4 regions of the Nocardioides marmotae genome follow, and region 3 is predicted to be linked to each of the others. Evidence: predicted binding sites of a transcription regulator. Region 3 holds the regulator's gene; each other region holds the start of a gene.
What was found. The regulator LexA, encoded in region 3, represses DNA repair genes until DNA is damaged. The targets are predictions, from matches to a motif close to TCGAACANNTGTTCGA.
Positions count from the first base shown of each region.

Region 1: HPC71_RS07950 (DUF6504 family protein) is a predicted target of LexA. The motif match lies at 3,125-3,140, and genes of this name have one in related genera.
Region 2: HPC71_RS16535 (HNH endonuclease signature motif containing protein) is a predicted target of LexA. The motif match lies at 4,041-4,056, and genes of this name have one in related genera.
Region 4: HPC71_RS13205 (HNH endonuclease signature motif containing protein) is a predicted target of LexA. The motif match lies at 4,603-4,618, and genes of this name have one in related genera.

Region 1 covers NZ_CP053660.1:1,639,572-1,647,250, forward strand. Annotated here, with positions in the region: gene HPC71_RS07925 (phytoene desaturase family protein) at 1-860, opposite strand, end outside; gene HPC71_RS07930 (DUF4126 domain-containing protein) at 870-1,475, opposite strand; gene HPC71_RS07935 (ArsC/Spx/MgsR family protein) at 1,477-1,836, opposite strand; gene HPC71_RS07940 (YbaK/EbsC family protein) at 1,869-2,342, opposite strand; gene HPC71_RS07945 (hypothetical protein) at 2,443-2,913, shown strand; gene HPC71_RS07950 (DUF6504 family protein) at 3,245-3,517, shown strand; gene HPC71_RS07955 (SAV_6107 family HEPN domain-containing protein) at 3,514-3,972, shown strand; gene HPC71_RS07960 (methyltransferase domain-containing protein) at 4,078-4,815, shown strand; gene dinB (DNA polymerase IV) at 4,852-6,159, shown strand; gene HPC71_RS07970 (SCO2097 family morphological protein) at 6,301-6,747, shown strand; gene HPC71_RS07975 (class I SAM-dependent methyltransferase) at 6,776-7,375, opposite strand; gene HPC71_RS07980 (transglutaminase TgpA family protein) at 7,423-7,679, opposite strand, start outside.
Region 2 covers NZ_CP053660.1:3,473,516-3,481,194, forward strand. Annotated here, with positions in the region: gene HPC71_RS16520 (amidase family protein) at 1-442, opposite strand, end outside; gene HPC71_RS16525 (SpoIID/LytB domain-containing protein) at 471-1,733, opposite strand; gene HPC71_RS16530 (LVIVD repeat-containing protein) at 2,047-3,606, opposite strand; gene HPC71_RS16535 (HNH endonuclease signature motif containing protein) at 4,069-5,391, shown strand; gene HPC71_RS16540 (DUF305 domain-containing protein) at 5,479-6,204, shown strand; gene HPC71_RS16545 (NAD(P)H-quinone dehydrogenase) at 6,229-7,626, opposite strand; gene lpdA (dihydrolipoyl dehydrogenase) at 7,626-7,679, opposite strand, start outside.
Region 3 covers NZ_CP053660.1:772,632-780,310, forward strand. Annotated here, with positions in the region: gene HPC71_RS03680 (sugar phosphate isomerase/epimerase family protein) at 1-151, shown strand, start outside; gene HPC71_RS03685 (ATP-dependent DNA helicase) at 261-2,282, shown strand; gene HPC71_RS03690 (alkaline phosphatase family protein) at 2,303-3,619, opposite strand; gene HPC71_RS03695 (alkaline phosphatase D family protein) at 3,619-5,340, opposite strand; gene HPC71_RS03700 (phosphatase PAP2 family protein) at 5,444-6,259, opposite strand; gene lexA (transcriptional repressor LexA) at 6,399-7,121, opposite strand; gene HPC71_RS03710 (SDR family NAD(P)-dependent oxidoreductase) at 7,309-7,679, shown strand, end outside.
Region 4 covers NZ_CP053660.1:2,757,624-2,765,302, forward strand. Annotated here, with positions in the region: gene gcvT (glycine cleavage system aminomethyltransferase GcvT) at 1-391, opposite strand, end outside; gene HPC71_RS13195 (leucyl aminopeptidase) at 431-1,942, shown strand; gene HPC71_RS13200 (MerR family transcriptional regulator) at 2,024-3,058, shown strand; gene HPC71_RS13205 (HNH endonuclease signature motif containing protein) at 3,274-4,590, opposite strand; gene HPC71_RS13210 (hypothetical protein) at 4,927-5,286, opposite strand; gene lpdA (dihydrolipoyl dehydrogenase) at 5,404-6,795, shown strand; gene sucB (2-oxoglutarate dehydrogenase, E2 component, dihydrolipoamide succinyltransferase) at 6,826-7,679, shown strand, end outside.

The sequences.
Region 1 (7,679 bases), 870 kb from region 3:
ATGGTCCGCGCGACCAGCGGCGCGAGGGTCGGGAGCAGGCGCGGGTCGACCGCGACCACCACGACGTCGGCGTCCAGCGTCTCGCCGGCGCCCAGGTCGACGGCGACGACGCGGCCCCCGCGCACGACGAGGTCGCGCACCGTCGTGCCGGTGCGGACGGTGACGCCTCGGGTGGCCAGGCGGGCGGTCAGTGCGTCGGCCAGCCGGGCCATGCCGCCCTCGACGGTCCAGGCGCCGAAGCGCTGCTCGACGTACGCCGTCACGCCGGCCCAGGCGGGCACGTTGCGCAGGTCGTGGCCCTCGGCGACGGCGGGGTGCCCGGCGACCAGGGCGAGCCGCTCGTCCTTGAACCGGCGGCGCAGGAGCCGGTGCATGGTCTGCCGGGAGTCCAGCAGCGCGGCCAGCTCGCGGGAGGGGGCGGCGGGGTCCCAGGGCACCTCGAGGTACTCCCGCCGCAGCGTCTCCCACACCTCGGTGTACGACGCCACGTGCTCGGCCCACCGCTGCCCGAGGCCGGGGCCCAGCGCGTCGAAGGCGGCGACCTGGCCGGCGCGCGAGGGCGGCACGCGGACCGACGTGCCGTCGGCGAACCGGTGCTCGCGCACGACGTCGAGCGGCACCAGGTCCAGCTCGCGCTCCACCGGGCGCCCGCTCTTGCGGAACAGGTCGCGCACGACCGCCGGCAGGGTTGTCCAGCTCGGCCCGGCGTCCCAGGTGAACCCGTCGGCCTCGACCCGCCCCAGCGCGCCGCCGAGCGTCGCGGACCGCTCGAGGAGGGTGACCTCGTGGCCGAGCTTGGCCAGCCGGGCCGCGGCCGCCAGCCCGGCGAACCCGCCTCCGACGACCACCACGCGTGCCACGGGTCGACCCTAGGGGGCCGCGCCGACGCCGTCGGCGGGCGGGCCCGACCGGGAGGCCCAGCGGCGCCACCCGCGCCGGACCAGCCGGGCGACCAGGTAGAGCACGACCAGGCCGCCGGCCAGCAGGACGGCGGAGATCGCGGCGGCGGCGCGGGGGTGCTCGATGGCGAACCAGACGACCGCGAGCACGGCCACGTCCTCGGTGATGCTCGCCAGCACGTTGCTCACCGGCTCCGGTGAGGAGTTGATCGCGAGCCGGCCGCCGGCCTTGGTCAGGTGGGAGAGCAGGGCGGTGCCGCCGCCCACCGTGCCGAGCACCGCCTGGTCGAGGGTGCGCGCGTCGCCGGAGAGCAGGATGCCGATCACCGCGCCGACCGTCGGGCGGATCGCGGTGGAGATCGCGTCCCAGGTCGAGTCGAGGTAGGGCACCTTGTCGGCGACGAACTCCATCGAGTAGAGCAGCGCCGCGACCCCGAGCACGTCCCAGCGGCCCAGCGCGTCCGGGACCTGCGCCAGCCCGCCCACGCGGTCGGCGATGCCGAGGACCAGCACGACCAGGTAGGCGTTGACGCCGCTGGCCCAGCCGCTGGAGAAGGCGAGCGCGAGGGACTCCACGTCAGCCCCGGCTGATCACGCGGCCCAGGGCGTCGGCGTCGCGGCCGATGACCGTGGTGCCGTCCGAGGCGGTCAGGATCGGGCGCTGGATCGCCCGCGGGTGGGCGGCCAGCGCGGCGAGCCAGTCCTCGCGGGCGCCCGGCTCGCGCGGCAGGTCGATGCCGGCCTCGCGGGCCTCCGTGGCCCGGGCGACGTCCCAGGGCTCCAGGCCCAGGCGTGCGACGACGTCGCGGAGCTCCTCGGCCGTCGGCGGGTCGTCGAGGTAGCGGCGCACCGTGTAGTCGGTCCCCGCGGCCTCCAGCTCGGCGACGGCGGTGCGGCACTTGCTGCACGCCGGGTTCAGCCAGATCTCGATGCTCATCGCGGTCGCCTCACTCCACCATCACTCCACCATCACTCCACGTCGAGCTCGGTGGCGCCGGTCAGCGCGAGGAGCTCGTCGTACGTCGTCGAGAACACCGCCGCCGGGTGGCCGGCGGCGGCCCAGACGACCGGGTGCCGCGCGAGCCAGCGGTCGAGGTAGGTCGGGACCGGGGCCGGGTGCCCGATCGGGGAGACGCCGCCGATGACCTGGCCGGTCGCCTCGCGGACCAGCTCCGCGCTCGCGCGCCCCAGGCGGGCCACGCCGATCTCGGCGGCGACCTTCGCGGTGTCGACGCGGTGGGCGCCGGAGGTCAGCACGAGGACGGGGGCGCCGTCGGCCTCGAAGAGCAGGCTGTTGGCGATCGCGCCCACCTCGCAGCCCAGCGCCTCGGCGGCGAGTGCCGCCGTGTGCACGGCGTCGGGCAGAATGACCACGTCGCCCGTGCCGCCACGTCGTGCGTGCTCCTCGCGGAAGCGCGTGATCGAGGGGTGCTCGGTCGTCATGGCGCGACCCTAGGGCACCGCTCCGACGGCCGCGCGGCGACGTACGTCGACCGTCCGCCGGTCGCGCGCGCCGACCGACCACATCCGCCCGAGGAGCCCCATGACGCCCCAGAACACGACGGCCTCTGCGACGACGGACCGGCCGGTGGCCGTGCGGCGCGCGGTCCGCCTGCTCTGGGTCCTGGTCGGGCTTGCCGTGCTGACGACGGTCCTCGGGGTGCTGCTGCGCGACGAGCTCCTCGACTCCTGGTCGGCCGGGCACCCGGTCGCGGCGGACATCCAGCAGCCGGCGTTCGTCCCCGTCGCCGTCGTGCTGCTCATCGTCTTCGTCTGCCTGGTCGCCACGCTCATCCCGTTCTTCCTCGTCGGGACCGGCTGGGCGCGCCAGTCGCTGGCCGCCACCGTCGTGATGGCCGCGCTCGCCACGGTCGCCGGCCTGCGCACCGACCCGCCGGCACCCTTCGTGGTGGCCGCCGTCGTCTCCCTGGTCGTCGACGTCGCGATCCTCGTGCTCCTGTGGAGCCCGGCCACCAACGCGTACGTGCGCGGGCGCGACACCTCCGCCTCCTGACCCCAGCCTCCTGAGCGCCGTCTCCCTGAGCCGGGCCGCCTGAGCCGTCGGCTCCTCGCTGCCCCTCCCGGTCCTCGCTGCCCCTCCCGGTCCGCGCTGCCCCTCCCGGTCCTCGCTGCCCCTCCCGGTCCGCGCTGCCCCTCCCGGTCCGCGCCGCCCCTCCCGGCAGGTCTTGACGTCCTGTCGGTGCCTCGGTGTACCTTCGTCTCGTTCGAACCTTTGTTCGAACAACCCCGGCGGGGCGACCTCGACCCCCGTCCCCGCCGGGTCGCGAAGACCGGGGTCGGAGGGGTCGACGGAGCCGGGCGCAGGCCCGAGGAGCGAGGCGAGCATGGTGCGGTACGACGACCCCGTCGAGGTGCGGACGGGCACGGGCGGGCAGGAGGGCCCCGCCCAGTTCCTGTGGCGCGGGCGACTGTGGAAGGTCAAGGAGGTGCTCGAGCGGCGCAGCCAGGAGCTGCCCCGGCGCGAGCTGTGGCGGGTCGCCGCCGGGCGCGGGCGCCTGGACCAGGGCGGCCGGCCCGCCGACGTCTTCGAGCTGGCCCACGACCTCCGTGTCGGCCGGTGGCAGCTGCTCGGCGCGGGCTCGGGGGTGGGGGAGTGAGCCGCGTGCCCGGCCCGGGGGAGCAGCCGAGCCCCTACGCGCTGCCGGCGACGACCCACGCCTACCTCGCCCGGTCGGCGGAGTCGCTGAGCGAGGCGATCGCCGCGACGGAGGTGACCGAGCGCTACGCGCACGCCCACGTGGCCGCGCTGCGCGCCGCGGCCGCCCTGCTCGCCGCTCGCGCCCGGCCCGCCCCGGTGCGCCGTCGCCCGCAGAAGAACGCGTGGGTGCTCCTGGTGGAGGTGGCCCCCGAGCTCGAGGAGTGGGCCCGGTTCTTCGCCGCCGGTGCGGGCAAGCGCGCCGCGGCCGAGGCGGGGTCGCGCCGCGCGGTCACCGAGCGGGAGGCCGACGACCTGGTGCGGGACGCCGACCGGTTCCTCGCCGTCGTCGAGCAGGCCCTCGGCCTGGTGCCGCACGTCCCCGTCCGGGTGCACGTCGTTCGCCGCGTCGGATGAGGCCGGCCCGATGACGGCCGGCCAGATGAGGGCAGCTGCCGTCCCGGCCCGTCGGGACGGTCGGGTGCCGCGGGAGGCCCGGGGGCACGCCCTAGGCTGGGCGCCATGCCTGTCACCGAGCGGCCCGACCGACCCAGCGAGCGGCGTGGCGCGGCCCGCACCGCCGTCGTGTGGGGAGGTCTCGGGCCGGTCCTCGGCGAGGGCCCGCTCGACGTGCTCGACATCGGCGGCGGCACGGGCGGCTTTGCGGTCCGGGTCGCCGAGCTCGGCCACCGGGTCACCGTGGTCGACCCCAGCCCGGACGCGCTCGCCGCGCTCGACCGGCGGGCGCGCGAGGTCGGCGTCCAGGTCGCCTCGCACCAGGGCGACCTCTCGACCCTCGCCGACGTCGTCGGCGCGGACGCGGCCGACGTCGTGCTCTGCCACGGCGTGCTCGAGGTCGTCGCCGACCCCTCGGCGGCGCTCGGCGCGCTCCGCGCGGTGCTCCGGCCCGGGGGCACGCTCAGCCTGCTCGTCGCCCAGCGCCACGCGGCCGTCGTCGCCCGGGCGATGGCCGGGCACTTCCAGCAGGCGCTCGCGCTGCTGGAGGAGTCCGCGGGTGCGGCGCAGCCCGGTCGGTCCGGCCGCCGGTTCACCCGCTCCGAGATCGGCGACCTGCTCGCCGCGGCCGGCTTCGAGGTCGACACCGTCCACGCCGTCCGCGTCTTCGCCGACCTCGTGCCCGGTTCGCTGCTCGACTCCGAGCCCGGCGCCGCCGCGGCGCTGGTCGAGCTCGAGCGCGCGGTGGCCGACCGCCCCGAGTACCTCCCGCTCGCGACGCAGCTGCACCTGCTCGCGCACTGACCTCGGGGCCGCGGCCGGGGCCTGCCTCCGCGCCCCGTGAGCGGCGGCCCGGCGCGGGTGGCGGCCCCCGGCCCGCACGACGCCGCGGACCGCTCCTGGCAGTGCCCGATCCTGCACGTCGACATGGATGCGTTCTTCGCCTCCGTCGCCCTGCGGGACCGGCCCGAGCTGCACGACGTCCCGGTCGCGGTGGGCGGTGGGCACCGCGGGGTGGTGCTCTCAGCGAACTACGCGGCCCGCGCCTACGGCGTGCGCGGTGGGATGTCCGGCCTGCGCGCGCGCAGGCTGTGCCCGCAGCTGATCTCGGTGCCCGGGGACCACGCGGCGTTCTCGGCGGTCTCCTCGGCGGTGCGCGACATCTTCCGCCGGATCACCCCGCTGGTGGAGATGGCCTCGCTGGACGAGGCGTTCCTCGACGTCCGCGGCGCGACCCGGCGGCTCGGGTCGCCGTACGCCATCGCCGAGCTGGTGCGGGCGACGGTCCACGACGAGCAGGGCATCACCTGCTCGGCCGGGGTCGCGCCGACGGTGTCGGTGGCCAAGATCGCCAGCCGGCACGCCAAGCCCGACGGCGTCGTGGTCGTCCCGCCAGAGGAGGTGGTGGCGTTCCTGCACGCCCTCGACGTCGAGGAGCTGTACGGCGTCGGCACGGCGACCGCCACCCGGCTGCGGCGGGCGGGCCTCCGGACGGTCCGCCAGCTGGCCCACGCGCCGCTGGAGGAGCTGCGCGCCGCGGTCGGCCCGGGCACCGCCTCCCAGCTGCAGGTGCTGGCCTGGGGGCGGGACCGGTCCGAGCTCCACGAGCGCCGCGGGCCGCAGGAGCCCGACCGGTCGATGGGTGCGCAGCGGACCTTCGCCCACGACCTCACCGACCGCGAGGAGATCCTGCGCGAGGTGCTCGGGCTCGCCGCCAAGGTCACCCGGCGGCTCCGCGCCGGCGGGGTGGCCGGCCGGACGGTCGTGCTGACCGCCCGCTACGCCGACTTCACCACGCTCACCCGCTCGCGTGCCCTGCCCGAGCCGACCGACGTCACCCAGGAGGTGTACGCCGCCGCCACGGTGCTTCTCGACACGCTGCGGCGCGAGCAGCGCGGCCGGCCGGGCCGCCGGGACGCGCTGCGGCTCGTCGGGGTGCGGGTCGAGGGGCTGGTGCCGAGCGCCCGCGTGCACCGCCAGCGCGTCCTCGGCGAGCGGGAGCACGGCTGGTCCGACGCCGACCGCGCGATGGACCGGGCGACCTCCAGGTTCGGCGCCGGGGCCGTCCGTCCGGCCGCGTTGCTCCCCGGCGCCACCGGCCGGTCCGAGGGCCGGTCCGAGGGGCGGCCGGAGGCCGACGCCGGCTGACGCGGCCGGTCCCGCCGCGGGCCGGACACAGGCGCGGAGACCAATTTCACCCACGCGGCTACCGCGTTCCAGAACGCCTGCCTAGACTTGCTCTACGACCCGCATGGGACGTCTACCGCTCGTACGACCAGTGGAGGAACCGTGCCACTCTCCGAAGAGGAGCTGCGACTGCTCGAGCAGATGGAGCGCGCGCTCTCGGAGGAGGATCCGAAGTTCGCCTCCACCCTGCGCGGGACGTCGTTGCGACGCTCGGCGCGGCGCCGCGCGATGATCGCCGGCGCCTGTTTCGTGGTCGGTGTCGCGCTGCTGATGACCGGTGCGGTCACCCAGCTCGCGGTCGTCGGGGTGGCCGGATTCCTCGTCATGCTCGGCTCGGCCACCGTCGGCCTCACCGCGATGCGCGGCCAGGCCGCGGCCGCCGCGGCGCCGGCCGACCCCCGTCAGGCCGCCCACCCCTCCAGCGGCTTCACCGTCATCGACGGTGGCCGCCGGGGCCGCAGCCGTCGCAACCGCCGCTCCTCCGCTCCGTTCATGGAGCGGATGGAGGAGCGCTGGCGCCGCCGCCGCGACCAGAACGGCGGCTTCTGAGCGAGCCCCCGCGAGCGTCGACGAGCCTCTAGCCGTCGGCAGCGCTCGCAACGAGGTAGCGGTCGTCGTCGATGCTCCGACCCCAGTACGCCGGCTCGGTGAGACGGGTCAGGGAGGCGGACCGCCCCGTTCCCTCGACCAGCCGGACGGTCTCCTCGGCGGACAGGCCGGCGCCGGTCGACCAGCTCCCCTCGACGAGCACGAGACGACCTGCCGGCGTCAACAGCCGGAGCCACCGCGTCAGGGTCTCGGCCGGGTCGGGCATCGCCCACAGGACGTGACGGCAGAGGACGACGTCGTACGCCGCCTCCGGGAGCGGCGGGTCGGACGCGTCCCCCCGGGTGAACCGCACCCCGTCGACCCCGTCCGCCTTGCGCTCGGCCAGCTCGATCATCCGGGGCGAGAAGTCCAGGCCGTCGACCTCGAACCCGCACCCGGCGAGCAGGACCGACAGCGTGCCGGTCCCGCAGCCCAGGTCCGCGATGCGCGCCGGGGGCCGGGGGAGGACGCCCAGGAGGAGGTCACGCCACGCGCGCCGGACGGCCGGGTCGGTCAGGCCGTGGTCGGCCGGCTCGTCGAACCCGTCGGCCTCGGCGTCCCACGAGGCGATCTGGTCGGCAGTCCCCATGCAGGGGACGGTACGGGACCCAGCGCTCCTCACGAGCGGGCGACGGGTCAGCCGACGTGGTCGACCACGCTGCCGTACCGCGTCTCGCTCGGCTCGGAGGTGCGCGGGACGACGGGACCGGCCGGGCGGGTGAGCACCGACCGCGGCCACCAGGTCGCGAGCCGCCGGGCGCCGCGTGCGGCGCCGGCGTGGAGCGCCTCGCTGACCGTCTCGACCTCCGCGCGGAAGGTCGGGGTGGTGCCCTGCCCGCGCTCGGAGTAGCGCCGCAGCTCCAGGGCCGCGACGATCCGGTCGAGGGCGAGCA
Region 2 (7,679 bases), 1.7 Mb from region 3:
GCCCGCCGAAGGCGCTCCACCCCGAGGTCGACGCCGCGTCGCGGATGTTGGCCCACTCCGAGAGGTTGGTCTTGCCGAGCACGACCATCCCGGCCTCGCGCAGCCGGCGCACCAGCGGCGCGTCAGCGACGGGGTGCGGCTGCCCTGCCAGCGCGAGGGAGCCGGCCGTCGTGGGGAGGTCGGCGGTGTCGATGTTGTCCTTGACCAGCACCGCGCGGCCGTGGAGCGGCCCGCGGGCGCGCCCCTCGGCCGCCTCGACGTCGCGGGCCCGGGCCTGGTCGAGCGCGTCGGGCGCGAGGGTGCAGACCGCCCGGATGGTCGGGTCGACGGTCGCGATCCAGTCGAGCAGCCGCGCGGTCTCCTCGGTGGAGCTGAAGGTGGAGCTGGAGGTGGAGCTGAAGGTGGAGCTCGTGGAGCTGGGGCGGGAGGTGGGTGCCGGCACGGGCGGCATCATCCCCCGCCCGTTCGGCTCAGCGGGCGCCGACCTTGAAGGTGAGGTAGGTCGAACGCAGGCCGAGCACGGAGCGGAAGGTGTCGCCGGAGACCGTCACCGACCCGCGGCCGCCGACGAGCCGCAGCGTGTTCACGCGGCCGCCCCACTGGCCGTTGCCGTCGCGGTCGACGACGACGATCCGCCGCAGGTCGCCGATGGCCGGCCAGGCCCGCTCGAGCCGGGCGTCGTCGACGGTGGCGCGCCAGCGGTGGACCGGGTTGCCGGCCCAGCCGTCGTACGGGTCCTTCTTCGCCGTCAGGTAGGGCATCGACCCCGCCGAGGTCCAGCCGCCGCTGCTCGAGGCGAACTGGGTGAAGGCCGGCTCGCCGCCGACGGTGAGGGCGAGGCCCTTGGTGGCGTCGATGGCGGCGTTCGAGGCGGGGTGCTCGGCGGAGAAGCCGCCGTAGACCTGGCAGGAGGTGGTGTCGCACAGCTGGTAGCCCAAGGAGCGCGGGTGGGCCCGCTCGTACGCCGCGTAGGTGCGGGCCGCGATCGCCTGGGCGCGCACCGCGGCGGGGCTCCAGCTCGCGGGGATCTCCAGCGGCACGACGCCCTTGAGGTAGCTCTCCAGGGTCAGGTCGTTGACGGTCTCCACGCCGCCGCCGAGCCGGACCGCGCGCAGCCGGCCGCGGTAGGGCTTCTCCCCGGACGGGGTGACCAGGGTGATCGGCCGGCCGCCGGCGTAGAACTCGCCGTTGCCCTTCAGGTCGCGCCAGCCGCGCCAGCGGTCGGTGCGGTAGGCGACCCGCAGGACACCGGTGCCGGCCCGCGCGATGCGCCACTGCTTGGCACCGTTCTGCGGGAGCGCGACCCGCCCGCCGCCGGCGAGGTCGGCGACCTTCAGCCCCGACCGCGGGCGGACGACGACGTCGTCGCCGGTGTCGGCCGAGATCGCGACGGTGACCCGGCCCTTGGCCTTCCCCCAGCTCGTGCCGGGGTAGTAGAACTCCGCGATCTGGCGCTCGGTGAGGCCCTGGCGCGCCGCGCCCTCCGCGCCGTACTGCGACATCCCGTGGCCGTGGCCGTAGCCCCGGCCGGTGATCGTCACGGTCGCCGCGCGGGGCACGGTCCAGCTGTCGCCGACGGGCTCGGCGGTCCGCTGCGGGCCGGCGGGGGCGGCCGTGGCGGGGGTGGGCAGCAGGGCGGCGGGGGCCACGAGGGCGGCCACCGCCAGGCCCAGAGGAAGGCGCAGGGAGAGGCGTTGGGGGAGGCGCAGGGGGAGCCGCTGGGGAGGACGCACGCACCAATGGCACCACCTGCCACACGGTTGGGCAATTGCGGACCGCGAACTACAGATCTGTAGTTTCCGCAGGTCAGCACGGTGGTGACCGACGGCACGGGCCGGGACGACCGGGCGGCCCGGGCCGTTGCCGGGCCCTCTGCGGACCACCCCCGACGATCGGCCCGAGCCCCATCCCCAGGGAGGAGCAGACGGGCCGGTCGGCGTGTCACGGTCGCCGGAGCCCCGAGCCCAACCGGGGTGGCCGACCACGACGGCGACCGCCTCCCCCGCGGCCGCCGTCGTACGGCGGTCTGGGCCCGGGAGGACGGGCTCAGCCGTCGTACGACGGTTGGGACTGGGCGTTGAAGGTGCCCATCCGCACCTTCCGCGCCTGGTCCGCCCAGCGCCCGCTGACGCGGAACACGTCGAGGCCGCGGGTGATGTCGTGGCTGTAGACGTGGCCGTTGTACCAGTACGACGACCACGACCCGCCGAGCACGAGCTCGGTGTCGCTGATCGCGCCACGGTCGAAGTGGGCGATCTCCCGCGGGTTGCGCGAGTCGGTGAAGTCGAAGACCGACGTGCCGCCCTGGTACCACGCCTGCACCATGATGTCGCGGCCCTTCACCGGCACCAGCGAGCCGTTGTGGGCCACGCAGTTCTCGGTCAGGGACTGGCTGCGCGGGATCTTGTAGTAGCTGCGGAACACCAGCCGCTTCCGCACCACGTCGTAGATGCCGTTCGCCCCGCGCGTGGAGCCGAGCAGCGGGTTGCAGGTGGGCGCCGAGCCGCCGCCGAGCTCGTCGGTGAAGACGACCTTGGTGCCGGCGTTGTTGAAGGTCGCGGAGTGCCAGAAGGCGAAGTTCCGCGTGTCGCGGATCCGGTGCAGCACCCGCGGGCGGGCCCGGTCGCTGATGTCCATCAGGATCCCGTCGCCCATGCACGCGCCGGCCGCGAGGTCCTGGGCGGGGTACGCCGTGACGTCGTGGCAGCCGCTGGTCTCGCTGGAGCCCAGCGGGTTCAGCGAGCCCGGGTTGCCGCCCTCGGGGAAGAGCCGCGGGCGGGCCACCACGCGCGCCCGCGCGGGCTTGGCCACCGGGATCTTGACGATGCTGATCGCGTCGTGCGGCGGCTTGCAGTCGGGCTGGTCCTCGCTGGGGCCGTAGGAGGAGACGTAGACGAAGACCGCCCGGCCGTCCTTGCTCGGCGCGAGGGTGTGGGTGTGGGAACCGCAGTCGGTCTCGACAGAGGCGACGTACCGCGGCTTGGCCGGGCGGCTGATGTCGAAGACGCGGATGCCCTCCCAGCTGCCCTTGCGGCTCGCCGGCGCCGGCTCGCTGCGGCACGTGTCGTCGCTGCGGCTCTCATCGACGCTGAGCACGAGGAGGTTCCGGTGGACCGACACGTCGTTCTGCGCGCCCGGGCAGACGACCTGCGCGACCCTGCGCGGCTTCGCCGGGCGGGAGATGTCGTAGACCGTGAAGCCCTGGTAGTTGCCCCCGAAGGCGTACCTGCCCCGGAACGCCAGGTCGGTCCCGTAGGCCTCCTCCCCCGCGAACGTCCCGCTGCGCGGGAGGTTGGCGATCAGCCGCATGTTGGCCGACCGGTCGACCTCGCCCTGGTCGGCCGTCGCCTCGACGCGGTCCATCCCGGACAGCAGCTGGCCCGGCAGTCGGCACCGCTCGGCGAAGTTGTCCCCCGCCGCCTGCAGCCGCGCCGCCTGCTCCGGCGTGCACGCCCCCGGCACCACCTCGCCGCTCGCCGACCCCTGCGCCATCACCAGGCCGGCCACCAGGACCACCCCCGCCGCCACCGCAGCCAGCGGGGTGCGTCCGGCGCGGGTGCTCCAGCGGAGGCTCCTGCGGGTGCTCTCCGGGGTGCGCAGCGACATCGGTGGCCTTCCTCTCGCGGGACCTGCCTGGGCAACCCCCGGCGTCCGCTCAAGTTACGGCCTCCCGCCCTCCGGATGGCCGCGTCGCCGACTCGCCCGCCGCCGACGTGTCGAGGCCCCTGGCAGCCGAGCTTCGGCCTGCGGGCCCGCCCGCTGGTCGAGCAGGAGGCGCCCCGGCGCCGACGTGTCGAGGCCCCTGCCAGCCGACCTTCGGCCTGCGGGCCCCACCGCTGGTCGAGCAGGAGGCGCCCCGGCGCCGACGTTGTCGAGGCCCCGTGAGCTGACCTTCGGCCTGCGGGCCCTGAGTGGTTGCGGTTTTGGCAGCTACGGACCAGGTACGCCGTGGGTCGCGGTTCGCTGCCGGGTCTCTGGCCGCCGCCTCGCGCTGGCGCGTCCGACCCCGTTCTGAAGATGTGCGAAGAAGCCTCTTCCGTTCGAGCACGTGTTCGAGTAGAATGAGGCATGGCCTTGACCGCGACGCTCGAGCACCCGCTGGACACCCCAGCCGACGTGCTGAGCCTCGCGCGGGCCAAGCAGCGCGCGGCTAATGCGGCCGAGGCCGAGCTCCTCGAAGCGGCTGTCCAGTGGTGCGTGTTGCACCCGGCGGAGTCACTGGACGAGGCGGCCACCTGGTCGGTGTTCCGGGGGTTCGGCGACAAGCCCGTCTGCCTCGCCGGTGAGGGTGCACCCTTCGTCACCGAGTTCGCCGTCGTGGAGTTCGCCGCCGGGCTCGGCAAGTCCGAGGACGCCGGCCGCGCCTACCTCGCCGAGGCCCTCGAGCTGCGCTACCGGCTCCCGAAGCTGTGGGCCAAGGTCACCGACCTCGACCTGCCCGCCTGGAAGGCCCGCTCGCTCGCCCGCCGCACCCTGCATCTGCCGAAGAAGGGTGCCGCGTTCGTCGACACCCACGTCGCACCCGTCGCCTCCACCATCGGCCCCGCAGCCCTGGAGCGGTTGTTGGAGGAGGCGCTGGTCCGGTTCGACCCCGACGAGGCCCAGCGGGTCGCCACCGAGCGTGCCGAGGCCCGGCACGTGACCATCCAGTCCCGCCAGGTCTCCTTCGACGGGCACGTCGACGTGTGGGCCACCCTCGACCTGGCCGACGCGCTCGACCTCGACGACGCCCTGACCAAGGGCGCGGCGAGGCTCGAGGCGCTGGGGTGCACCGACACCCTCGACGCCCGCCGCTCGGTCGCGCTGGGTGACATGGCGCGGCGGCAGATGAGCCTGGAGTTCGACACCGACCCCAAGCCCCTCGTGGTCCACGTGCACCAGCGTCCCGACGGGACCCTCGACGACATCACGCGCGTGGAGAACACCCGCGGGTTCGTCCTCACCAGCCAGCTCGCCGACTGGTGCACCCGCGCCGCACGCAGCACCACCGCGAACACCATCACCGTCAAGCCCGTCATCGACCTCAACGCCCGGATCCACGTCGAGGCCTACGAAGTCCCCGACCGCCTCTCGACCCAGACCCGGCTCCGCGACCACCACTGCGTCTTCCCCTGGTGCACCCGCCCCGCCCACGCCACCAGCCGGATCGACGACGACCACGTCATCCCCCACGCCCGGGGCGGACCGACAGCCACCGAGAACATCGCCCCACTCTGCCGACGCCACCACCGCGCCAAGACCCACGCCGGCTGGTCACAGCAGTCACCATCGCCGGGAACGTTCCAGTGGCGAAGCCCCACCGGCCTCACCTACCGGGTCGACCACCACGGCACCCACGACCTCGGCCCCGAACCACCCCCACCCCAGCCGCACGAAGCACCCGTCCCATAGCCCCACCGCCCACGACCCCGCCGGACCACCCGACCGGCGGGGCACAGGCACGCCCGGAGCGCGCCTCGGCGTGGTCTCCTGTTCCCCGTGAGGACGAGGCCGAGCACCACGACGACGAGAAGTGCGGCGCTGGCGACCCTGCTGACCGCGCTCGCCCTCTCCGCCTGCTCGGCCGGCGACGGCGACGGCGAGGGCAGCACCACCGCCCCAGCGACCACCACCTCGACCGCGAGCACCCCCACGCCGCCTCCACCCACCGACGTCGTCGAGGTGCAGCCCGGCGGGCCGGGTGAGCCGTCGACGACGGTGGTTGCGGGCGACGAGGGCGGGTGGAACCACGACGACATCGCCTTCGTGCAGATGATGCTCCCCCACCACCGGCAGGCCCTCGACATGGCGGCGCTCGCACCGGACCGCGCGGCGGACGAGCGGGTGCTGGCGCTGGCCGAGCGGATCGCGCAGGCGCAGGCGCCGGAGATCCTGGTGCTGGCGACGCTGCTGGTGGGGCAGGGCGTCGACGTACCGCAGCCGGGCGAGGACCCCGGGCGCTACGACCACGGCGAGCACGGCCACCACGCCATGCAGGGCATGCTGACGACCGCGCAGCTGGCGGACCTGGCCGACACCGAGGGCAGCGACTTCGACCGGCTCTTCCTCAAGCGGATGATCGAGCACCACGCGGGCGCGGTCGCGATGGCCGCCGACGTACGCCGCACCGGATCCAGCCGCCGGGTGGCCGAGCTCGCCCTCGACGTCGAGGCCGGCCAGGCCGCCGAGATCACCCGGATGGAAGAGGTGCTGGCCAGCCTGTAGCGCGACCCCGGAGGGCCGCACCGCTCAGATGCGGTGCAGCTTCCGGGCGGCCTCGGCGACCGAGCCCGACATCGAGGGGTAGACGGTGAACGCCTGCGCCAGCTGGTCGGCGGTCAGCGACTCGGCGACGGCGACGGAGACCGGGTGGATGAGCTCGCTGGCGCGGGGGCCGACGACGACCCCGCCGACGACGATGCCGGTGCCGGGGCGGCACAGCAGCTTCACGAAGCCGTCACGGACGCCCTGCATCTTCGCGCGCGGGTTGCCCGACAGCGGCAGCATGACCACCTCGGCCTGCATCTCGCCGGCGTCGACGGCCTGCTGGGACCAGCCGACCGTCGCGATCTCCGGGGAGGTGAAGACGTTGGAGGAGACCTTCTTCAGGTCCAGCGGGTGAACGGTGTCGCCGAGGAAGTGCCACATCGCGATCCGGCCCTGCATCGCGGCGACCGAGGCGAGCATGAGCACGCCGGTGCAGTCGCCGGCGGCGTACACGCCTCGCGCCGAGGTCCGCGAGACGCGGTCGACGTTGACGAAGCCGCCGTCCTTGAGGATGACGCCGGCCTCCTCCAACCCCATGTCGGCGGTGTTGGGCACCGAGCCGAGGGCGAGGATGCAGTGCGAGCCCTCGACGGTGCGGCCGTCGGTGAGGGTGACGGTCACGACGTCGCCGGAGCGCACGACCGACTCCATCCGCGACTTGGAGAGCACCGTCATGCCGCGGCGGCGCAGGACCTCCTCGAGCACGGCGGCGGCGTCGGCGTCCTCGCCGGGCAGGACCCGGTCGCGCGAGGAGACCAGGGTGACCGGGATGCCGAGGTTGAGGTAGGCGCTGGCGAACTCCGCGCCGGTGACGCCGGAGCCGACGACGATCAGCTCGGTCGGCACCTCGGTGAGGTCGTAGACCTGCTCCCAGGTGAGGATCCGCTCCCCGTCGGGCTGCGCGGTGGGCAGCGTGCGGGGCGCGGCGCCGGTGGCGACCAGCACCGCGTCGGCCTCGAGCGTCTGCTCCGAGCCGTCCGCGGCCGTGGCCACGACCCGGCCGGGGCCGTCGAGGCGACCGCGCGCCTCGACGACCTGGACGCCGTCCTTGGCCAGCCGCCGCGCGATGTCGGCGGACTGGTCGGCCGCGAGCTGCTTGACCCGCTCGTTGACGCGGGCCAGGTCCACGCGGATGTGGTCGGCGGCCCCGCCCTCGGTGTCGGTGAAGATCACGCCGAGCTCGGCCGCGCCGCTGAGCTCGTCCATGACCTCCGCGGTCGCGATCAGGGTCTTGCTCGGGACGCAGTCGGTGAGGACCGCCGAGCCACCGACCCCGTCGGTGTCGACGATCGTCACCTCGGCGCCGAGCTGGGCGGCGACGTGCGCGGCTTCGTACCCGCCGGGGCCGCCCCCGACGATGACGACGCGGTCGGTGGCCATCAGAAGTTGATCATGTGGCCGGAGATGCCGTGGACGGCTTCCTTCACGGCCTC
Region 3 (7,679 bases):
GGCCGACCTCGGCACCGGGGTGGTCGACTTCCCGCGGATCTTCCGCACCCACAAGGTGGAGGAGTACATCGTCGAGAACGACACCCCCGACGTCACCCCGCTGACCAGCGCGGCCGTCGGTCACCTCTACCTCGACCACCTGGAGTACTGAGCCTGAGCCCGGGCCCGGTCCCGGGCCACCGCGCGGCGCGCGTCACCCGTCCACAGGTCCGGTCACCGACCGGGCCGGGTCTGTCGGCGCGCGCCGTTAGGGTGCTCGGGTGCCGCCGACCTCCGCCCCGACGACCTCGCCGACGACCCGCGTCAGCGAGGTGCTCGCCTCCGCCGTGCGGGCGCTCGGTGGCGCCGAGCGGGCCGGCCAGGTGCGGATGGCCGAGGCCGTCTCCCGCGCGCTGGCCGACGAGGAGCACCTGCTCGTCCAGGCCGGCACCGGCACCGGCAAGTCGCTGGCCTACCTCGTGCCCGCGCTGCTCCACCCCGACCGCGTGGTCGTCGCGACCGCCACCCTCGCCCTCCAGCACCAGCTGGTCGAGCGTGACCTGCCGCGACTGGTCGAGGCGGTCGCCAAGGACGACTCGGTCCGCGACGTCGACACCTCCTACGCCGTGCTCAAGGGCCGCTCCAACTACGCCTGCCTCCACCGCGTCCGCGAGGGCGTCCCCGACGACCAGGGCGCGCTCGTGCAGATGCCCGAGGGGTCGATGGGCCAGAAGGTCCTCGAGCTGCGCGCCTGGGCCGAGGAGCAGGCCGAGGAGAGCGGCAGCGGCGAGCGCGACAACGCCCCGCGGCACACCGACCGCGAGTGGCGCCAGGTCTCGGTCAGCCACCGCGAGTGCCTCGGCGCGACCAAGTGCCCCTTCGGCCAGGAGTGCTTCGCGGAGCTCGCCAAGGAGAAGGCGCAGCGCTCGCACCTGATCATCACCAACCACAGCCTGCTCGCGATCGACGCGATCGAGGGCGTGCCGATGATCCCGGAGTACGACGCGGTCGTCATCGACGAGGCCCACGAGCTGACCGCGCGGGTCACCCAGGCCGCGACCGACGAGCTGTGGGCCGCCGAGGTCGAGCGGGCCGCCCGGCGCAGCCAGCGCCACGTCGAGGGCTCGCAGGCCGACGACCTCGCCGACGCCGCGGAGGCGCTGCGCTCGGCGATGACCGACGCGCGGCCCGGCCGGTTCGAGCGGATGCCGCAGGAGCTCGGCGACGCCCTCGTGCTGGTCCGCGACGCGGCGCGCGCCTGCCTGTCGGCGTACCCCAAGGGGGAGGACAAGAGCGACAAGTCCGCCGACCCCGGCCTGACCCAGGCCAAGGGGTCGGTCCAGGAGGTCTTCGCCACCGCCGAGCGGATGGCCGCCGACCTCGACTCCGACGTGCTGTGGCTGACCGAGGGCACCGAGCGGATGCCGCCGCGGCTGTGCGTGGCGCCGCTGCAGGTGTGGGGGCCGATGCGCGACAAGCTGCTGCGCGAGAAGAGCGTGGTCTTCACCAGCGCCACCCTCATGCTCGGCGGCGACTTCGGCTCGGTCGCCACCAGCGTCGGCCTCAAGCCCTCCGAGCGGGTCGTGGAGGAGACCGCCGACGCCCAGCGCACCGACACCGTGCTGCCCTGGCGCGGCATCGACGTGGGCTCGCCGTTCGACTACGGCCAGCAGGGGATCCTGTACGTCGCCCGGCACCTGCCGCCGCCGGGCCGCGACGGCCTGGTGGCCGCCCAGCTCGACGAGATCGTCGAGCTCATCGACGCCGCCGACGGGCGGGCGCTCGGGCTGTTCTCCTCGCGCCGCGCCGCGGAGACCGCCGCCGAGGCGGTCCGCGAGCGGCTGCCGCACCTGACCACCCTCGCGCAGGGTGACGCCCAGCTGCCCGAGCTGGCCAAGCAGTTCGTCGAGGACCCGCACACCGTGCTGTTCGGGACCCTCTCGCTGTGGCAGGGGCTCGACGTCCCCGGCGACACCTGCCAGCTGGTGCTCATCGACCGGATCCCGTTCCCGCGGCCCGACGACCCGCTGATGTCGGCGCGGCAGAAGGCCGCCGACCAGGCCGGTGGCAACGGCTTCATGCAGATCGCGGCCACCCACGCCGCCCTGCTGATGGCCCAGGGCGCCGGCCGGCTGATCCGCACCACCACCGACCGCGGCGTGGTCGCCGTCCTCGACCCGCGGCTGGCGACCGCCCGCTACGGCGGCTTCCTCAAGGCCAGCCTGCCGCCGATGTGGACCACCACCGACCCCTCGATCGTCCGCAAGGCGCTCGCCCGGCTCTCCGCCTCCGCCAAGGACTGAGCCCCCTCGGGTCCGCCGCCTCAGATCCGCGAGCGGCCGTCCCACCCTCCCCGCGGCGCGCCGCGGAGTCCGAAGAACTCCGCGATCGTCGGCGCGACGTCGACGGTGGCCGCGAGCGAGGAGGAGACGGCCTTGGCCGCGGCCGGGTGCCCGCCGCCGACGAAGAACGGGATCGGGCGCGTGGCCGGGTGGCCGTGGTTGCCGGGGATCGGGTTGGACACGACCATCGGGTCGCTGAACCGCCACCCCGCGCGGCAGTAGGCGACGACGTCGCCGGCGTCCGGGCCCAGGCGCAGCCAGGAGCTGCGGGCCCGGTCGTGCGCGGAGAGCACGCCGGCGGTCCCGCGGGCCACCTCGAGCATCCGCGCCACCCCGCGGTCGCGCTGCTTGGCCGGGCCGGTCCAGTAGAGGAGGTCGGCCCCGCCGTTCTGGGCGACCGCGACGTTGCCGGCCAGCAGCGGGTCCGCGGCCAGCGGCGAGGTCAGGGAGACCACGCGGTCGGGCCGCGACCAGTCCATCGAGTGGTCGGCGAGGACCACGACGATCGAGCGCTTCCACCGGCCGGTCGACCTCAGCATCTCCACGAACCGGCCGACCTGCAGGTCGGTCGAGGCCAGCGCCGCGCGGCGCAGCGCCTGCAGGCTGCCGCCGGTGAGGTCGCTGTGCCCGACCCGGTCGACGTCGCCGAGGTTGACGAAGACCAGGTGCGGGTCGAGCTCCTCGACCATCCCGAGCGCGGCCTCCATGGTGAACACGTCGGGCGCGTGGTCGGTCACCGGCAGCAGCGGGAACGGTTCCCACCGGTGCGTGGCCCGCTCGCCGAAGACGCCGTAGAGGTAGTCCTTGCTCAGTACCGTCCCGGTCCGGAAACCCCGCCGGCCGAGCCGCTCGATGACGGTCGTGGTGCGGATGTCGCGCGGCCGGTCCATCGTGCGGGTCTCGCCGAGACCGCGGTCGTAGATCTCGTTGGCAGGCACGCCGCCGCGGTCGGGCCGGACGCCGGTCATCATCATCACGTGGTTCGGCAGGGTCTCCATGACCGGCAGCGAGTGCGCCCGCGGGAAGTGCCGGCCGTCGGCCCGCAGCGCCGCGAGGTTCGGCATCAGGCCGCTGTCGATCTCGTCGGGCCGGCACCCGTCGACCACCAGCACGTAGGCGCGGCGGCGGTCACGGTTCCCGGCGGCGTACGCGGGGGAGCCGGCTCCGAGCGCGGTGGAGAAGGTGAGCGCGAGGCCACCGGCGCCCGCGACCTTGAGGACCGTACGCCGCTCGGTCGCGGCGGGCGGACGGGCGGCGGCGCCGGTGGTGGCGCCGGCCTGTTGCTGCGGGGCGCACATCAGCGCACCGGCCTATCGACGGCGACGACCGTGTTGGTGCCGGCGCGGGTGGCGAAGGAGCGCGACCAGGTGGCGGTGGTGCGGCGGTCGAGGCGCGAGCCGATGACGTACCAGTCCATCTGCACGCGCGCGGGGGTCACGTCGAGCACGCAGTAGCCGTGGGAGTCGAAGTCGAGGTACTTGATGTGCGGGTTGGCGGTGCGGATGACCTGCTCCACGGCCCGGCTCGCCGTCCGGGGCGGCACCCCGAGGATGTCCTTGAGGTTGTCGGAGGTGACCGAGGAGCAGACGAACTCCACGCCGGCGGTCTCGCCGGCGAGCGGGTAGAGCCCGCGGTCGAAGGGGAGGTCGGATGCCCAGCCGGAGTGGATGTCGCCGGTGAGGAAGACGGTGTCCCTGATCCCGCGGTCGCGGATGTGGGCGAACAGCTCGCGGCGGTCGTCGGTGTAGCCGTCCCACTGGTCGACGTTGTAGGGCAGGCCGTCCTGGGGGAGCAGCCCGGTCACGTCGTTGACCGGCGTGAGGAGGTCCGCCGGCAGTGCCGCGAAGGTGACCGGCGCGATCATCACGGGGTTGCCGACGAGCTTCCACTGGGCGGCGTCGCGGGCCAGGGAGTCCTTGAGCCAGCGCATCTGCTGCCGGCCGGTGATGGTCCGGTCCGGCTCGCTGACCGCCGGGTCGAGGACGGGGAGGGCGACCTGCTCGCTGCGGTGGGTGCGCAGGTCGAGCATGCTGAGCTCGGCGAGCGTGCCGAACCGGAGGCGGCGGTAGAGGCGGGTCCCGTCGCCGAGGCGCGCGGTGCCGTCGAGGCGGACCGGCATCCACTCGTCGTAGGCGCGCAGCGCGCGGGCGCGGCGCCGTCGCCAGCCGCCCTCGCCGCCCGGCCCGGAGCCGGGCGTGTGGTTCTCCGCGCCCTCCAGCCAGGCGTCGTTCGCGGTCTCGTGGTCGTCCCAGACGGTGATGAACGGGGCCTTCGCGTGGAGGTCCTGGAGGTCGGGGTCGGTCTTGTACTGCGCGTGCCGCTGCCGGTAGTCGTCGAGGGAGACGATCTCCCCGGCCGGCTCGTGGCGGCGCACGATCACCTCGCCGGCGCCGTAGCGGCCCGCCTCGTACTCGTAGAGGTAGTCGCCCAGGTGCAGCACCGCGTGCAGGTCGTCGCGGCGGGCCAGGTGGCGGTAGGCGGCGAAGTAGCCGGCCTGGTAGTTGGCGCAGGAGACGACCCCGAAGCGCAGGTTGCGCGGGCTCGCGCCGGGGGCCGGCGCCGTGCGGGTGCGGCCGACGCGGCTGCGCTGGCCGGCCGCGGTGAAGCGGTAGTGGTACCAGGTCGCGGGGCGCAGGCCGGTGACGTCGAGCTTGACGGTGTGGTCGCGGCCGGCGCTGGTGACGAACGTGCCGCGGCGCACGACGTCGCGGAAGGAGCGGTCGGTGGCGACCTCCCACCCGACCTCGGTGCGCGGCCCGCGGCCCGACCCGGCAGTGGCCGCCCGGGTGGGGGTGACGCGGGTCCAGATCACCACCGCACCCGGCAGGGGGTCGCCCGAGGCGATGCCGTGCTGGAAGACGCGGTGGCGGCGGGAGGTCGAGGCGGGGCTGGTGGCGGGGCCATCGGCGGCGGCGGGGGCGAGCGTCGCGACGCCGAGGCCCACGGCCCCGGTGGCGACGACGGTGCGGCGGCCGACGGAGCCCGCGGGGCTCGGCCGGTCGGGCTGGGTCGTGGTCACGCTTGCCCCAACGACGCGGCCGCCCGGACGTGATGCCTCCAGCGGCCCGGACGCCGCCTGTTCAGACCGGGTACGCCGCCCGGTCACCGGGGAGGGGTGGGCCTCAGCCGACCGAGGTCGAGCTGTGCTGCCTCGACTCCGACACGACCACTTCCGGGTCGTTCGCCTCGTCGGCGGGCGCCCGCCGGTCCAGCCGGCGCCCGAGCCGAGCGGCGACGAGGAAGCCCAGGCCGATCACCAGCCATCCGGCGATCGCGTCGAGGACCCAGTGGTTGCCGGTGCCCACGATGACCACGGCGGTGATCAGCGCGTAGGTCCAGCCGAGCGCGCGCACCCAGGAAGTGCGCGCGTTCATCTGCACGATGATCGCAACCCACAGGGCCCAGCCGGCGTGCAGCGAGGGGAACGCGGCGAGCTGGTTGGTCAGCCCGCCGAGCCCCTTCGGCGCCGAGGCGTCCGAGCCCCACCAGCCGTCGGCGGCGTGGAGGGAGAGCACGTCGACGTACCCCTCGACGAAGCGCGGCGGCGCGGTCGGCAGCAGCAGGTAGAGCGCCAGGCCGATCAGGGTCGCGGCGACGAGCGCCCGGCGGGCGGGCACGTAGTGACGGGCGCCGAGGCGGTAGAGCCAGAGCAGGGCCACGGCGGTCACGACGTAGTGGGCGGTGGCGTACCAGTAGCTGGAGAGGAGCCCGAGGATCTTGGTCTCGACGAAGACCTGGTTGAGGGAGGCCTCGAAGTGCAGCCCCACCAGGCTCTCGACGTGCAGCAGCTCTTGGGCGCGCACGAGCGCCGGCGCCAGCGAGTCGTCGGCGAAGAGCCGCGAGCCGCTGTAGAGCACGTAGAGGGTCAGGACCAGGGCCAGCTCGACGACCCCACGCCGCAGGCGTGGGTACCTCGTGGGGCTGGCGACGTCGCTCACAGGTCCAAGATTGCCGTATGCCGGCGGTGATGAGCATCCGGCTTACCCCTGATTCGCCCCCGGATCGACCCGGGGACGCCGTCGGAGCCTGTCTCTCGGGCCTCTCGGCCACCGGTGTGCACTCGCGGCCGGACCGACGTCACATCCGGCGCAGGACCGCGGTGACCTTGCCGAGGATGGTCGCGTGCGTGCCGTCGATGGGCTCGTACGCCGCGTTGTGCGGCAGCAGCCACACCTTGCCGTCCTTGCGCTGGAAGGTCTTGACCGTCGCCTCGCCGTCGATCATCGCCGCGACGATCTCGCCGTTGTCGGCGGTCGGCTGCTGCCGGATGACGACGTAGTCGCCGTTGCAGATCGCCGCCTCGACCATCGAGTCGCCGGCGACCTCCAGCAGGAACAGCTGACCGTCGCCCACGAGCTGCTTGGGCAGCGGGAAGACGTCCTCCACGCGCTCCTCGGCCAGGATCGGGCCACCGGCCGCGATCCGGCCGACCATCGGGACGTACTGCGCCTCGGGCAGCATGTCGCCCACGCCCGTCTCGTCGACCGCCCCGTCATCGGCGCTCGCCATGGCCCGCCGCGCGGCCATCACCTCGGGCAGGAACACCTCGAGGGCGCGCGGGCGATGCGGGTCGCGCTTGAGGAAGCCCTTCTCCTCGAGCACCTTCAGCTGGTGGGCCACGCTCGAGGAGCTGGTCAGCCCGACCGCGTCCCCGATCTCGCGCATGCTCGGCGGGTAGCCACGGCCCTCGATGCTGTCGCGGATGTGGGCGAGGATCCGGGTCTGGCGCGGGGTCAGGCCGGTGACGTCGGGCGCGCCGTCGGGCATCTCGGTGACCTTGGAGCCGGGGTTCTTCGCCATGGGGAGGTGCCTTCCGGGGTAGCGCGGTGACGGGCGAGCGGTGGTGCGGGGCCTTGACAGCACCGTAGAGCCTTCCGCGCCCGTGTTCAAACACCTGTTCGAAGGTGTGTCGCGCGGGCGTCGGTCGGCTCGGTCGGCTCGGCGGGCGAGGAGGGTGGCGCGGGGCCGGCGCTGGTTGGATCGGGCCATGGAGAACACCAGCTGTGTCGTCACCGGGGCGGCCCGCGGCATCGGCCGCGGCATCGCCGAGCTCATGGTCGCCCGCGGTCACCGCGTCGTGGTCACCGACGTGGACGGGGAGGGGGCGGCCCGCACCGCCCGCGAGATCGGCGCGGCCGAGGGGGTGGCCCAGGACGTGCGCGACCCCGCCTCGCACGCCGAGGTCGCCCGGGTGGCGGCGGGCCACGGCGACGTCGTCGCCTGGTTCTCCAACGCCGGCGTCGGCGACGACGGGACGCTCGTGGACCTGACCGAGGAGCAGGTACGCCGCCTGGTCGAGGTCAACCTGCTCGGCGCGGTCTGGAGCACCCGCGCCGCGCTGGCGGCGTTCGGCCCCCG
Region 4 (7,679 bases), 2.0 Mb from region 3:
CCTCGGCGGTGTTCGCGGCGTTCGGCACGAGGAGCACGCGCTCCTCGTCGTGGAGGTAGACGATGAGGTCGTCGACCACGCCGCCGGTCTCCTCGTCGCAACACAGCGTGTACTGCGCCTGGCCCGGGGCGATCCGGCCGAGGTCGTTGGTCAGGGTGGCGTTCACGTACGCCGCGGCGCCGGGGCCCGAGACGAGCGCCTTGCCGAGGTGGCTGACGTCGAAGATCCCGACCGCCTCGCGGACGGCCGTGTGCTCCTTGACCGTGCCGGCGGCGTACTCCAGCGGCATCGACCAGCCGCCGAACTCCGCCATCTTCGCCCCCAGGGCCACGTGCCGCTCGTGCAGCGGCGAGCGCAGCAGCGTGGGGTCAGAGGTGGGGTCACCAGCCATGCGGGGAACCTACCCCAGCGCCGGTCTATCCTTTCGCGAGTGACGTCGTACACGCTGCGCAACGCCAGCCCTGCCAAGACCAAGGCCGACGCGGTGGTGGTCGGTGTCCTCCAGGGGGCCGACGGCCCCGAGCTCGCCGACGGCGGTGAGGAGGTCGCGAAGGCATACGGCCGCAAGCTGCGCCCGCTGCTGTCCACGCTGGGCGTGAGCGGCAAGGCCGGCGAGGTCGTCAAGGTCCCCACGGGCGGGGCCGTCGCGACGCCGCTGCTGGTGCTCGTCGGGCTCGGCAAGGAGGCCACGCCCGCCGACGTACGTCGCGGTGCCGGCGCCGCCGCCCGCGCGGTCACCAACGCCGCCTCGGTCGCGCTCGCGCTGCCCGCCGCCACCCCGGAGCTGGTGCGCGCGGTCGTGGAGGGCTACCGGCTCGGCGGCTACACGTTCACCATCTACAAGAAGGACGCCAAGGACCCGAAGCAGGGCACTCCCGCCGACGTGGTGGTGCTGACCCCCGCGGCGCGGCGCAAGGAGGTCACGACCGCCCTCGAGGAGGCGCAGGTGGTGGCCGACGCCGTCGTCGCGACCCGCGACTGGGTGAACACCCCTCCGGGCGACCTGCGCCCGCCGGCCTTCGCCGATGCCGTCGTCGCCGCCACCAAGGCCGCGACCAAGGGCCGCGGCGCCCCGAAGATCGAGGTCACCGTCCACGACGAGGCCTCGCTCGCCGAGCTCGGCTGCGGCGGCATCCTCGGTGTCGGCGCCGGGTCCGACGCCCCGCCGCGGCTCGTGGAGCTGACCTACTCCCCCCGCGGCGCCAAGCACCACCTCGCGCTCGTCGGCAAGGGCATCACCTTCGACTCCGGCGGCCTGTCGATCAAGCCCGCGCAGAACATGCACGAGATGAAGTCCGACATGGCCGGCGCCGCCGCCGTCGTCCAGGCCACGCTCGCCATCGCCGCGCTCGGGCTGCCGATCCGGGTCTCCACCTTCGCCCCGATGGCGGAGAACATGGTCTCCGGCAGCGCCACCCGTCCCGGCGACGTGCTGCGCATCTACGGCGGCACCACCGTGGAGATCCTGAACACCGACGCCGAGGGCCGCCTCGTCCTCGCCGACGCGCTCGTGCGCGCCACCGAGCGGGAGCCCGACACGATCCTCGACGTCGCCACGCTGACCGGCCACATGGTCGTCGCGCTGGGCGACAAGGTCTCCGGCGTCATGGGCTCCGAGGAGGTCGTCCGGGACGTCCTCGACGCCGCCGTCGCCGCGGGCGAGGACTTCTGGCCGATGCCGATCCCCGAGCACATGCGCGAGCGGATCACCTCCAGCAAGATCGCCGACCTCGCCCAGCACGACTGGATCCGCTGGGGCGGCGGGCTGTACGCCGCCGCGTTCCTGCGCGAGTTCACCGCCGGTCTCCCCTGGGCCCACCTCGACATCGCCGGGCCCTCCTTCGCCTCCGGCGGCCCCTCGGGCCACGTCACCTCCGGTGGCACCGGCGTCGCCGTCGCCACGCTCGTCGACTACGCCCGCTCGTTGGTCGCGAAGAGCTGAGAACCCGCGCTTGACCCTGCCCCTGGGGCAGGCACCACGGTCGCGTCACCGGCGCACCCGCGCCGGTGACGAGGAGGACCCATGGCGGACGACGCGCTGCTCACCATCGGCGACTTCGCGCGGGCCAGCGGGCTGACGCCCAAGGCGCTGCGGCTCTACGACGACATGGGGCTGCTGGTCCCGGTCGAGGTGGACCCGGTCAACGGCTATCGGCGCTACGCCCGCCACCAGCTGGACCGGGCGCGCCTGGTCGCCCGGCTGCGGCTGGCCGGCATGCCGCTGGCCCGCATCCGCACGGTCGCCGACCTGCCGCCGGCGGCCGCCGCGGCCGAGCTGACGTCGTACCGCCGTCAGGTCGAGGCCGACGCCGCCACCGCCCGCCGCATCGTGGCGGACCTCGTCGAGGAGCTGTCCCCCGAGGAGGAACCCATGTCCCACGCACCGACCACCCCCTTCACCAGCGCCGCGCGCGCCGGCATCGGCGGCCGTGACACCCAGCTCGACGCCGTCCGCGTCGACGGCGCCCTGGTCGCCGTCGCCGACGGCTTCGGCCACACCCCGGACGTCTCGGAGGCCGCGCTCGCGGCCCTCGGGCAGCCCGGCTCGGTCGCCGAGCTCGATGACGCCGTACGCCGCGCGGCCGACGCCGTCGTCGCCGCCGCCGGACACCCCGACGACGGCACGACGATCACCGCGCTCGTCCTCGCCGGCCGCGAGGTGCTCGTCGCCCACCTCGGCGACTCCCGGGCCCACCTCGTGCGCGAGGGACGACTCGAGCGGCTGACCCGCGACCACACCGTCGTGCAGACCCTCGTCGACGAGGGACGGCTCTCCGCCGACGAGGCCCGCCTCGACGACCGGCGGGTGCTGCTCAACCGCGCCCTCGGCACGTCCACCTCCGCCCACCCGGACCTCGCGATCCGGGTCACCGAGCCGGGCGACCGGTTCGTCCTCACCACCGATGGGGTGCACGCGGTGCTCGACCCGGCCGCCCTGGCCGCCTTCCTCACCATGGACGCCGCACCCGGCGTGGTCGTCGACGCCGTGGCCGACGCCGTCACCGCCGCCGGCGCCCCGGACAACTGGTCGGTGGTCGTCGTCGACCTCGAGGGCTGACCACCGCGTCGCGTGCGGTCGTGTGCGGTCGCGTGCCCCACGACGCGGGCCGGCGCGTGCTCGGGCACACGGCCCGCGCGGCGCGGCGCTGGGCGGCCGGCGCGGGACGGATCGTGGACGGGGCACATACGTCGCCTCGCAAGCAGCGAAGGCAGCCACTCGGCGCGCCTGTGCCCCGCCGGCTGGGTGCTCCGGCGGGGTCGTGGGCGGTGGGGCTATGTCGGGGGCGGCCCGAGCGCCGGTGGTGGTTCGGGGCCGAGGTCGTGGGTGCCGTGGTGGTCGACCCGGTAGGTGAGGCCGGTGGGACTTCGCCACTCGAACGTGCCTGGCGTTGGGGATTCCTGGTGCCAGCCGGCGTGGGTCTTGGCGCGGTGGTGGCGTCGACGCAAGGGCGCAATGTTCTCGGTGGCGGTCGGTCCGCCCTTGTTGTGCGGGATGACGTGGTCGTCGTCGACCCTGCTGGTGGCGTGGGCGGGGCGGGTGCACCAGGGGAAGACGCAGTGGTGGTCGCGGAGCCGGGTCTGGGTCGAGAGGCGGTCGGGGACCTCGTAGGCCTCGACGTGGATCCGCTCGCTCAGGTCGATGACCGGCTTCACGGTGATCGTCTTGCCGGCGTCGGACCGCGCGGCGCGGGTGCACCAGTCGGCGAGCTGGGTGGTGAGGACGAACCCGCGGACGTTCTCGACGCGGGTGATGTCGTCGAGGGTCCCGTCGGGGCGCTGGTGGACGTGGACCACGAGGGGCTTGGGGTCGGTGTCGAAGTCGAGGCTCAGCTGCCGCCGCGCCATGTCACCCAGCGCCACGGAGCGGCGGGCGTCGAGAGTGTCGGTGCAACCCAGGGCCTCGAGCCGGGCCGCGCCCTTCGCCAGCGCTTCGTCCAGGTCCAGCGCGTCGGCCAGGTCGAGGGTGGCCCAGACGTCGACGTGCCCGTCGAAGGAGACCTGGCGGGACTGGATGGTCACGTGGCGGGCCTCGGCCCGCTCGGTCGCGACCCGTTGGGCTTCGTCGGGGTCGAACCGGACCAGCGCTTCCTCCAGGAGCCGTTGCAGGGCCGCGGGGCCGATGGTCGAGGCGACGGGTGCGAGGTGGGTGTCGACGAACGCCGCGCCCTTCTTCGGCAGGTGCAGGGTGCGGCGGGCGAGCGAGCGTGCCTTCCAGGCGGGCAGGTCCAGGGAGGTGACCTTGGCCCACAGCTTGGGGAGGCGGTAGCGAAGCTCGAGCGCCTCGGCCAGGTAGGCGCGGCCGGCGTCCTCCGACTTCCCGAGCCCGGCGGCGAACTCGACGACCGCGAACTCGGTGACGAAGGGTGCACCCTCACCGGCCAGGCAGACGGGCTTGTCGCCGAACCCGCGGAACACCGACCACGAGGCTGCCTCGTCCAACGACTCCGCCGGGTGCAGCACGCACCACTGGACAGCCGCTTCGAGGAGCTCAGCCTCGGCCGCGTTCGCAGCTCGCTGCTTAGACCGCGCGAGGCTCAGCACGCCGGCTGGGGTGTCCAGCGGGTGCGCGAGCGTCGCGATCAAGGCCATGCCTCATTATACTCGAACACCTGCTCGAATGGAAGAGGTTCGTCAGCAAATCCTGTCGATCTGGTCGGACAGCCAGCCGAGGCGGCGGCCAGAGACCCGGCAGCGAACCGCACCCACGGCGTACCTCGTCCCATAGCTGCCAAAGCCGCAACCACCCACAGCCCGCAGCCCGAAGGCCGGCTCACGGGGCCTCGACAACGTCGGCGCCGGGGCGCCTCCTGCTCGACCAGCGGAAGGGCCCGCAGGCCGAAGGTCGGCTGCCAGGGGCCTCGACACGTCGGCGCCAGGGCGCCTCTGCTCGACCAGCGAACAGCGACCAGCGGACAGCGACCCGCCCTACAGCCCCTGCTGCTTGCGACGCCGGTTGTAGTCGCGCATCCGCTGGGGGATGCCGACGACCGCGGCGTCGTAGGAGGGGACCTGGTGGCTGTTGCAGAAGCGGTGCGCCCACTCGACCGAGGGGACGCGGCGCCGGGTCCACTCGCCGTCGTGGGCGACGAGCAGGAGGGTCACGTCGCTGACGGCGGTGCGGGGCTCGACGAACCCCTCGACGCCGCGTCGCGCGACCACCCAGGTGTGCAGGTGGTCCTCGTCGACCTTGTCCGAGGCGCGTACGCGGGTCGAGCCGGTGCGGAACCCGTCGCTCGCGGGCTTGCTCATCCGCGGGCGACGTCGGAAGCGGTCGGTCCATGCCATGGCACCAGTCTGCCGGGGTGGGCGCGACCCGGTGTGGACACGCCCGTAAAGGGTGCAAAGATGGGCGAGCGCTCCCCTGCGATCCAGGGGGGCCGAGGCCGACAGGGAAGGACCACGGTGGCCGACGCCGACTACGACGTACTCATCCTCGGTGCGGGCTCCGGTGGCTATGCCTGTGCCCTGCGCGCGGCCCAGCTCGGGCTGACGGTGGGCCTCGTCGAGAAGAGCAAGGTCGGTGGCACCTGTCTCCACGTCGGCTGCATCCCGACCAAGGCGCTGCTGCACGCGGCGGAGGTCGCCGACAGCGCCCGCGAGTCCGAGCGGTTCGGCGTCCGCGCCACGCTCGAGGGCGTCGACGTGCCGGGCGTCCTGAAGTACAAGGACGGCGTCGTCGACCGCCTCTTCAAGGGCCTCACCGGCCTGGTGAAGAGCCGCGGCATCACCGTCATCGAGGGCGAGGGCCGGCTCACCGGCCCGCGCCAGGTCACCGTCGGCGACACCGCCTACACCGGCCGGCACGTCGTGCTGGCCTCCGGCTCCTACGCCCGCAGCCTGCCCGGCCTCGAGGTCGACGGCGAGCGGGTGCTGAGCTCCGAGCACGCCCTGCGCCTGGACCGCGTCCCGCGCAGCGTCGTGGTGCTCGGCGGCGGCGTGATCGGGTGCGAGTTCGCCAGCGTGTGGCGCAGCTTCGGCGCCGAGGTGACGATCGTCGAGGCGCTCCCCCGCCTGGTCGCCGCCGAGGACGAGGCCAGCTCCAAGGCGCTCGAGCGCGCCTTCCGCAAGCGCGGCATCGCCTTCCGCACCGGCACCCGCTTCCAGTCCGTCGAGCCCACCGCCGACGGCGTGCGCGTCACGGTCGCGGCCGAGGGCGGCGAGCCGAGCACGATCGAGGCCGAGCTGATGCTCGTGGCCGTCGGCCGGGGCCCGGTCACCGACGGGCTCGGGTACGACGAGCAGGGCGTCGCCATGGAGCGCGGGTTCGTGCTGACCGACGAGCGCTGCCGCACCTCCGTGGACGGCGTGTACGCCGTCGGCGACATCGTCCCGGGCCTCCAGCTGGCTCACCGCGGCTTCCAGCAGGGCATCTTCGTCGCCGAGGACATCGCCGGGCTCGACCCGCGGCCCATCGACGAGGCCGCGATCCCCCGCGTCACCTACTCCTCCCCCGAGGTCGCCTCGGTCGGGCTCGATGAGCAGACGGCGGCCGAGCGCTTCGGCGCCGACGGCATCGAGTCCGTGACCTACGACCTCGGCGGCAACGGCAAGAGCCAGATCCTCAAGACGCAGGGTTTCGTCAAGCTCGTCCGCCGGGTCGACGGCCCCGTCGTGGGGATCCACATGGTCGGCGACCGGGTCGGCGAGCTCGTCGGCCAGGCCCAGCTGATCTACGGCTGGGAGGGGTACCCGGAGGACGTCGCTCCGCTCGTCCACGCCCACCCCACGCAGAACGAGGCGCTCGGCGAGGCCCATCTCGCCCTCGCCGGCAAACCGCTGCACGCGCACTCCTGATCACCGCAACCACGAAGAGCGAAGGAACTCATGGCCACCGAAGTCAACCTCCCGGCCCTCGGGGAATCCGTCACCGAAGGAACCGTCACCCGCTGGCTGAAGTCCGTGGGTGACGCGGTCGCCGTCGACGAGCCGCTGCTCGAGGTCTCCACCGACAAGGTCGACACCGAGATCCCCTCCCCCGTCGCGGGCACCCTGCTCGAGATCAAGGCGCAGGAGGACGACACGGTCGAGGTCGGCGCCGTCCTGGCCGTCATCGGCGACGAGGGCGAGTCCGCGGGCGACGCCTCCGGCTCCGCCGAGCCCGAGGCCCAGCCCCAGGACGAGGAGCAGTCCGAGAAGAAGGCCGAGCAGGAGGAGGAGATCGCCGAGGACAAGGGCGACCTCCCCGCCGGCGACGAGACCCCCGAGGCCGACAAGCCCGAGTCCCCCGCCGCCTCCGGCGGTGACAGCGGCGGAAGTGGTGGTGGCGGCGGTACGCCGGTCACCCTCCCCGCCCTGGGCGAGTCGGTCACCGAGGGCACCGTGACCCGCTGGCTGAAGTCGGTCGGCGACGACGTCGCCGTCGACGAGCCGCTGCTCGAGGTCTCCACCGACAAGGTCGACACCGAGATCCCCTCGCCGGTCGCGGGCACGCTGCTCGAGATCAAGGCCGAGGAGGACGAGACCGTCGAGGTCGGCGCCGAGCTGGCGATCATCGGCGACAAGGGCGCCGCTCCGCAGGCCAAGGCCGAGGAGCCGGCGCAGGAGTCCGCGCCGGAGCCGGAGCCGGAGCCCGCCCCCGAGCCGGAGCCCGAGCCCGCCGAGGAGGACGAGGCCGCCACCGAGCAGCCCGAGCCCGAGAAGGACCACGAGCCGGCCGCCGAGACCGCGCCCGCCCCGAG